DNA from 2 places in the Paenibacillus allorhizosphaerae genome. Region 1 is predicted to be linked to the other one. Evidence: riboswitches for the same ligand, from Rfam matches in the RefSeq annotation. Region 1 holds a riboswitch; the other holds the start of a gene.

The links. A riboswitch is a leader RNA that binds a small molecule or an ion and turns the genes downstream of it on or off. The one in region 1 is predicted to bind cobalamin.
Region 2: another riboswitch for cobalamin. It lies ahead of ACFQI7_RS16635 (S-layer homology domain-containing protein); the one in region 1 lies ahead of ACFQI7_RS18645 (energy-coupling factor ABC transporter permease).

Annotation. Positions count from the first base shown of each region.
Region 1 covers NZ_JBHSRV010000004.1:504,970-509,390, forward strand. The annotation lists gene cobJ (precorrin-3B C(17)-methyltransferase) at 1-1,688, opposite strand, end outside; cobalamin riboswitch at 1,945-2,163, opposite strand; cobalamin riboswitch at 2,293-2,481, shown strand; gene ACFQI7_RS18645 (energy-coupling factor ABC transporter permease) at 2,626-3,390, shown strand; gene ACFQI7_RS18650 (energy-coupling factor ABC transporter substrate-binding protein) at 3,390-3,674, shown strand; gene cbiQ (cobalt ECF transporter T component CbiQ) at 3,671-4,421, shown strand, end outside.
Region 2 covers NZ_JBHSRV010000004.1:74,031-78,451, forward strand. The annotation lists gene ACFQI7_RS16635 (S-layer homology domain-containing protein) at 1-2,031, opposite strand, end outside; cobalamin riboswitch at 2,264-2,452, opposite strand; gene ACFQI7_RS16640 (YrdB family protein) at 2,524-2,862, opposite strand; gene ACFQI7_RS16645 (ferritin-like domain-containing protein) at 3,129-3,674, shown strand; gene ACFQI7_RS16650 (DinB family protein) at 3,696-4,253, opposite strand; gene ACFQI7_RS16655 (helix-turn-helix transcriptional regulator) at 4,322-4,421, opposite strand, start outside.

The sequences.
Region 1 (4,421 bases):
TCCACTTGCGGCGCGTGCTCCCGGTGCTGGAAGCCTCCAACCACGCCTACGCGCTTGAAAAATTTATGGAACCGTTCGTTCGGATGCCCTTGCTCCGCGTACTGCTTATAAATTCGCTCCACCGCGGGTACGATGTCTTCCGCCGAGATCCCCTCTGCAACGAGCTGCGCCGGGTGCGCGTTGCGCCCGATCTTTTTGCCGCCGAGAAATAAATCGTACGCGCCGCTCCGGTGCACGATCCCGATATCTTCCAGCACCGCACCGTAGCACGCCATCCCGCAGCCGTTCACGCCGATCATCAATTCCTTCGGCGCCTTCATCCCGCCCACGAGCACATTCAGCCGCTCGGCAACGGGAATCGCGCTGTCCTTCTCTAGATTGCAAAAGTCGCACGCTTTGATTTGCGCGACATCGCCGATCGGGAACACGAGCAGCTTTTCCTGCTTCAGGCGGTTAACCAGCTCGGATGGATCTTCCGTTTGCACGCGCATGATGATCTGGTGGTTGGGGGTATATTCAAGTTCCCCCGTCTCCCCGGCCATTTCGGCCAAAACGGCCATCTGCCTTGCGCTGAACTTTTTGTTCGCGATGCCCGGCGAAACGCCCGCTTCGAAGATGGCAACTGGCTTTGTTTTTCTCACGCCAATGCCGCGATCAGCTTCAGCCACACCGCCGTCCGATACAACGCCCGCCGCCTTCAAAGCGCTGAGCGCCTGCATCGCAAGCGCTGCCGGATGATTCCGTACCTTATCGGCAGATGGCTCGGCAGGGACTGCTCCACGCGGCCGCCCCGCCGCCGTTTCAGCCTCCGCAAGCTCCTCTTCCTCGCTCTCCCAGTCTTCCGTCCCTTCGGACGCATGCAGCGACCAAGGCTCGGCTTCCGGACGAAGCCGTTCATGCGGCTTCAGCGGCTGTTCCAGCGAATCGAGCGTATATTTGCGCTGATATCCGCGCGGCGTAATGATTTTGCCGTGATATACGAACGTCGCCGAATTGCCGATGATCACCGTCGTCAACATCCCGATGTCATGCTCCAGCATCTTGCCCAGCGTCGTTACAATCACCTGCTCGCGGTCGCGGTACGCGCTTTTGACGAGGCCCACCGGCGTATCCGGCGCCCGGTATTTCAGCAATATCCGCTGCGTCTCTACAATTTGCCGCGTCCGTCTCCCGCTGCGCGGATTGTACAGGGCAATGACAAAGTCTGCGGAAGCGGCCGCTTCCACCCGGCGGGCGATCATCTCCCACGGGGTCAAATGATCGCTCAAGCTGATCGTGCACGCATCGTGCATCACCGGCGCGCCGAGCAGCGAGGCGCACGAATTGATCGCCGAAACACCCGGGATCACTTCCACTTCGACGCCGGTTGACGGATTCCACTCCTGGCCGATCAACACCTCGTATACTAAACCGGCCATGCCGTACACACCCGCGTCGCCGCTTGAAATAACGGCTACTTTGCGGCCTCTCTCCGCTTGCCTTACCGCTTCCTGCGCACGGCTCACTTCCTCCGTCATGCCGGTCCGCACAATCTCCTGATCCGTCAACAGCCCGCGGATGAGATCGACGTAAGTGTTGTATCCGATCACCACTTCGCTTTCTTCGATTGCGGCTCTTGCCCGTTCGGTAATATGCTCGAAGGCGCCAGGGCCGAATCCGATAATGAGCAGCTTCCCTTTGTCTCCCATACCCTTCACCTCTATCCGTTTCATTGGCAACCAGGATCGTCGGCGCCGCCGTCTTTGTTTCGCGAACGAACAGCGGCGATTTTCAAATTTTGCCGAAACCGGCTGTAAAACAACAAAAAAAGCATTTCCGACAACATGTGTCAGAAATGCTCCGCCTGCTAAACAACAAAAATGCGCTTGGAAACCGAGCGGCGATCAAACCGTCAGCATCCCAAACGAGGGGCACGTTTTCCAACACCACCCTAACTCCCGTAGGTAACAGTGTCTCAAATAGGCAGGTCTCCTGACTTCGAGCATCCGTTTTTGCGTCTTCCCAGATTTCTCCAGTGACTCGTTGCAAAAACGTTACCGATTTTCCAAAAAAAATCGATACTCTTCACAGTGGCGGGTCCGTGCCGGCTTAAACCGGTCTTCCCTTTTAAGCCGAATTACATCCCAATGGTTGCAAAGCGGCACCTAAATGATCGTTTATTCAGTTTTCTACATGTAACTATAGCACTCCATCTGGGTGTTGTCTATTGAAAACCATTTTGGTAGAATAACGTCGACGCCATGATCCGATAGACTCCGATCCGTATAGGTGGCGCGGCATAATTCATAATTTCATAGATTCATTAAATGAGGTGCCCTTGTGAAGACAAGGGGTAACAGGGAATCGGGTGCAAATCCCGAGCGGTCCCGCCACTGTAACCGGGGAGTTTCTCCCAAGACGTCACTCGATCAGCCGATCGGGGAAGACGGGAGAAAGCGCTGATCCGGGAGCCAGGAGACCTACCTCATTTACGCACCAACACAACCTTCGCGGAAAGGAAAGGTGTACGAACAGTGAAGCGACGCTTGCCTTTATTTTTGTCGTCCGACGATACGTACCCATAACCAATCCAGACGGATTGGTTTTTTTGTATTACCGTCAATCAAATAAGGAGGGTTAAGGGACATGAAAGAAAAAAAATGGGGCCGCTCGCTGCTCCTCATTCTAGGATTTACACTGTACTTTATCGCCAACGAACCGCAATCGGCCTATGCGATGCACATTATGGAAGGGTTTCTTCCCGTAGGATGGGCCATCTTTTGGTGGGCCGTTTTTGTGCCTTTTTTCATCCTCGGGCTCCGTGCTCTGTCCAAAATTACGAAAGAAACGCCCGAACTGAAGCTTATGCTCGGGCTCGCCGGCGCCTTTACTTTCGTCCTGTCGGCGCTCAAAATTCCTTCCGTCACCGGAAGCAGCTCGCATCCGACGGGAACGGGACTCGGAGCCGTCATGTTCGGCCCGCTGCCCATGAGCGTGCTCGGGTCGATTGTGTTATTGTTCCAAGCCGTACTGCTCGCCCATGGCGGCCTGACGACGCTCGGCGCCAACGCGTTCTCCATGGCGGTAGCCGGGCCGATCGTCGGGTATGCTGTCTATAGAACGTTGATGAAATCGACAGGAAAGCAAAAGCTGGCGATTTTTACGGCGGCGGCGCTGGCGGATTTGTCCACGTATGTGGTCACTTCGGCTCAGCTTGCTTTGGCGTTTCCGGCTGAAAGCGGCGGGATCTTCGCCTCGTTTTCCAAATTTGCAAGCATTTTCGCTTTCACGCAAATTCCTTTGGCGATCAGCGAAGGACTGCTTACCGTATTGATCTGGAACTGGCTGCAATCGTACAGCTCGCATGAACTGTCGCTGCTGCAGCGAAAAATGAAAGGGGTTCGGGAATGATGACAAACCGTACGAAGAACATCCTAATGCTCGCAGCCGTCATCGTACTGGCTGTGTTTCCCCTGCTCTTTGTGAGCGGCGAATTTGGGGGCGCAGACGATGCCGCAGAGCAATTGATTACGACACTGCATCCTTCCTATACGCCGTGGTTCTCTTCGCTATATGAGCCGCCAGCCGAAACGGAAAGCATGCTGTTTGCTCTGCAGGCGGCCTTGGGGGCCGGTTTCATCGGTTATACGGCCGGACTGCTGCGGGGCAAATCTTCCAAATCAAAAACGCCATGATCCGGCTCATTGACACGCTTTCATACAACAACAAGCTGCGCGCCGTCTCCCCGTTGTGGAAAAGCGGATTTGCAGCCGTCTTATTTACGCTGTCTTATGCTGCACATCCCATAGTGCAGATGCTGCTTATCGGCTGGCTGTTCGTTTGGACGGTGGGCTATGCGCGGATTCCGGTCAAATACGTCGCCCTATTGTACGGAGGCCCTTGCCTGTTCTACGCAGCCAGCTTGCCGTCGCTGCTGATCGAGCTTCGATCCGCCGACAACATATCCGGTATGCCGCCAACGTTCGTTTTGTTTTCATTCGCGCATTGGACGGCGTATATTCCCGAGGCACGGCTGTACATGACGGATGATTTGTTCTTGCGCATTGTTGCTTGCGTCTCGTGCTTAACGTTTGTCATCGTCACGACCCCTGTCTCCGATCTGTTTCAGGTACTGAAAAAATTGCGTGTTCCGGGCCTCGTGCTTGAAATCATGCTGATCATGCACCGTTTTTTATTTTTGCTTAACGATACTGCCCACGATTTGTATACGGCGCAGCAAGCCCGCGGAGGCCAGACCGGATTGAGAAGCCGACTGCACGATACGGCGATGCTCGCGGTCAGGCTGTTCGGCAAAACGATGCAGCGCTACAAAGCGCTATCGTACGGGCTTGTGGCACGCGGATTTACGGATGAAATCCGGATGGCTCCTTACGAAGCTTCTGCCGTCCCTTTCCGTTACCGCCGGGAAAGCGCAGCCGGCA
Region 2 (4,421 bases), 430 kb from region 1:
ACCCGGAGGAGGCGTGCACGATTCGGTCAGCGCCGCTTTCACGTCATCGCCGCCGTTCTTCGTATAACGCCAGTCGACGCGGTCCCCGATATTGATTTTGTAGCCGCCGGCGCTTGTCGTCGGGAACGAGCAATTGACCGCGTACATCCAGCCGCTCTTCGATCCTTTATCGAATTCGCGCAAACCGTCGATTCCGCTTACGTAGGCGCTGGAGCCGCTGCCCTTCGATTGTACCCGACCCGCCCCCAAGGCGCGAATGAGGACGGAAAATGCCGTATCTCCGCTCTGCCAGTCAAGCGACTGTGAAGACAAGATCGTTCCAAGCTTATCATCGCCCGCCACGCTGATCGTAATCGTTCTTGACGGGGGCACCGGTCCTCCCGGAACGGGTCCCGGATTATCGTTCGCAGTTAAGCGTTTGACCCCGCGAAGCACGGTAGGATAGCCGTTAACGAGCGGTCCGGTAACGACAATCCGCTGGTCCGCCGCCGTATACCCGTTCGGGAATTCGGCGATGCCCTGCGCGCCCGTCCATACTTTCTGCTCTCCGACCTGCACATACACTGCAGCAGCGACGGAGACCGCCGGGGAACTGTATAAATTTTCGATCTGCGTTACTTTTACGCGGAACGGTTCGCCTGCAACAGGTTCCTCGGGTGCCAATGAAATGTCTGCGAGCATTTTGAAAGCATCGTAAGGCCCGTAGAAGATGGCAAGCTCGTCACCGTCTTGCAGCTTAACGTCCTTCCAAAGATAATCGTTGGTCCATTTTCCGTCCCGTTTAATATTGAAAGCCCAATAATCATATGAACTGCCGTATACGTACTTCGATACGGTTCCGATCTTCGTTACGTCGAAGAAGAAACCGTCTGAAGTCTCGACAGGGAGATTGTTCTGAGCAGCCAGCAGCTGCAGCGCTTCGAGCGGTGTTTCGGCCGATAGATCCCCTTCCGCAAGCGTCGTGTCCTTATGTTCAATATGGACATATACCGATGCTTTCGGCTGCGGATTGCCTTCCGAAGGCAGGGGAACTTCATACTCCCCGCCTTGCCCGCCGGTTAGCGTATTGAAAGCAAGCAGGGCAAGCAGCCCCTGATACGTCGCAGATTTGTCAGACGACGTTCCGTTTGTAACTGCAAACCCGCCGTCCGCGTTAAAATTACGGAACAATGCGGTCAGCAGATTCCCGTAAATTTTATCAAAACTTCCCGTTCTTCCGTCGATTTGCTGCGCGGAAAGTCCTAAAATTACATAAGCCAATGTATTGCTGTTGGCAATGCCGCTTTCCGAATTTAAGTCGCCGTTCCCCGACTGTATCGATGCGATCCAAGCCGTTGCTTTCGATACAGACGCTTTCACGTCAGAACGATCCTTGTATGGAGCAAGCGCCCATAGCGCCGCACCGGTCAAATCCAGATCGGACTTGCTATTGTCCAGTGCCCAGCCCTGATCCGGAATTTGACTGCTCAACAGTCGGCTGACCAGCTTATCCTGCGTCCAGGTTGCGTTCACCGGAACCTGGTACGATCCGTTATTCAATGCAAGAAGGGCATAAATCACCCCGTTAATTCCCTGCATTTCGAGCTGCGGATGATTGTAAATCCGCTCGATGAGATTGATCCCTCCGAAAGAAACGGGATCCCCTCCCGCCGCCTTGACACCTAGCGCCAATGTGACGTAGTCGGTTACTTTCGCTTGAACCTCGAGCCTCGCTGCTTGCTTCTTGGCTTCACTCAAATACTCATCCGTTGACGGCACCGTCTTGCCTGCCGCATGAAGCGTATAAACATACCAGTCTCTCAGTTCTGTATTATTCACGTCCCAATGATTCGCAACCCACGCGGACGCTTCCTCAATTGCTTGCGAAACCGTTATTATCCGGGTCTCCTCGCCGGATCCCGTATCGGTCTGGAGCGCGTTCGCAGCTGCAACACCGGCGAAGCCGCCGATGCCGCTAACGAGCTGCGCAAACAGCAGCAGGCCGATGACCAGCAGATAAAACGGACGTTTCCATGCACTAATTTTGCCCATTGTTCTCGCTTCTCCCTCTCTTCTCTCTGAACTGCCCATTTTCATAGAACCGTTGCTTAAGCCGGGAACAAGCCAAAAAAGGCACCTCCCCGAATGGAAGATGCCTGCGATCGTATGGATAGGATGCCGAAACGAAAAACCGAAGCCGCCGATGCAGAAAACGATGTTTCTGCAGCCAGAGCATAGCCGGTACAGCCGCCGATCTCACACCTCCCTATATCGCGTAGGTTCCTGGGGTGTTAACGAACAGGCAGGTCTCCTGACTTGCGCATCGACGCTGGCCCGCTTCCTTCCCATTTCTTGCGAAACAGTGGCTCTTGCGGGGGCTCCTCGCTTACAGTGGCGCGACCGTACCGGATTTTCACCGGTTTCCCTATTATGACGAGCTTCCAAGCTCGCCACCCGTTCTCTTTTTTAAAACTATGAAAATGACTTCATTATCTTATCATGACGGCTTACGCTCGTCTACAAGAAAAGCAGACGCCTCGCCGGCTATTGCTTGAACACGACGATCAGCACCCGGCTGTTTACAGCCGTAATGACAAAAATAACCGATAGCCGGGCTTGTCCGAAATAGTACAATGAAATGGCGGCCGATCCAAAAACCAAGATCTCAAATACCAAACGCCCCAGGTTGCCCACATCATATGTCGCTTTGGGAGATACGAACAGCCCCCATATGATCGCAGCAAGCAGCGGGGCTCCTATGCCTAGAGCGATTTTCAAAATCCAGCCGTTTCCGGTTCGAAAGCCCCAATACCCGAGCGCAGTCAGCGCGCATAACTCCAAAACAAACCGTAATAACAAATTTGCGCCTTTTACAATCTCCAATCGTTATTCACGCTCCATCCGTTTTTTTGATTATCGCATACGCGATGAAATCCAAACAGTTCCGGCTTTTGATTTAAAGCAAATTTATTTGGGATCGAATGGCGTTCCCGCTCCGTACCCGAAGCCGCTTTAAAAAAAAAGCAAAAAGAGGGGCGGTCCCCTCTTTTTTGGGCTTTTATTTTCTAGACATGTTGCCCTTCCAACGAAACTCTCATATATTATCACGGATTTGCGTTCATCATTTACTATCGTTCGGAGGGAATAGCGTGCTTCAATATCCTTTTTATCAACCTTGGGTGCCTTATGCCTACCCCCCTGCAAGTACCGGAGCTATGTTTTCGGACATGGATTACTATGGATACCGGAACGAGGCTCAACCTGAATCGTACAAATCTTTGCAAGAAGCGCTTGCCTTAATCAAACAATCGGTCCAGGGCGAACGGGAAGACGAATTATTTTATGACTATCTGATTTCCATCGCTCCTACGCAGGAAGAAAAGAAAATCATCGAAAGCATACGGGACGACGAGCGGAAGCATAACAACATGTTTAGAACCATTTATCAAAACTTGACCGGCCAAACGATTACGGCACTCGAAAGCACTTCATTCGAGAAACCGGCTTCATACATTGACGGCGTGAAAAAAGCGCTGTTCGGCGAGCTGGCCGCAGTCGAGAAATATCGCGATATCCGCGCAGGTCTGCCCAACCGCTATTACCGTGACATGGTATTCGAGATTATAACCGACGAAATCAAACACGCTACGAAGTACAACTACATTTTATATTTGGACCTGAGTCGGAAGAAATAAAAAATATTTCCAATCGACATATCACTTGGATGATTCGCCTGGCAGGCTGCTTAAACCAACAAATTGCTCCAACCGCGCCTTTTGAAGCAGATGGTGCCGGTAGTGCATCTCGACCAACTGAAACCACTCGACCGCGTTCAGGTCGCCGAATCTCGGATGAGCCTTCGTGCCGCTCTCCTGCATATCCGCAAGCGCGGGCTCCACTTCCTGCATGCGCCGCACCACATCGTTCAGTCCCGCAACCAGCTGTTCCTTGCTTTCCGGCTGCGCGGGCGTATATTCCGGCGTGGCCGGCACTTGAATGCGGATCCCAGGAAAGCTGCCTTGCGCAAACACCAGGCGGCCTGCCTCCGTTTTTCTTTCCGTACCACCGGTTTCCGCAGCCTGCTCCCGGCAAGCCTCGATATTTCGCAAATGCAAATATAGCGTCCCCTGAATCAAATGAAGGTACATTTGACCTAACGACCATTCGTCGTCGGATGGTTTTCTCGTAAGCTGCTCTATCGTCAGCGGCTCCAATCCGCGAATATATTGCCGGACCAAGTTTTCAAAACGGTTCAATGTCTCTTTCGTGTTCATTTACTAGAACAGCTCCTTTGATATGGAATCTGTCTATACGATACCAAAAAGCTACTGACAGCAGTATGTCAGTAGCTTAACAGCATCCTTTCAATTTCTTGCCTGATCCGTGTGCGCATCGCTTCCGGTTCGAGCACGACCGCATGACTCCCCCATCCGAGCACCCAA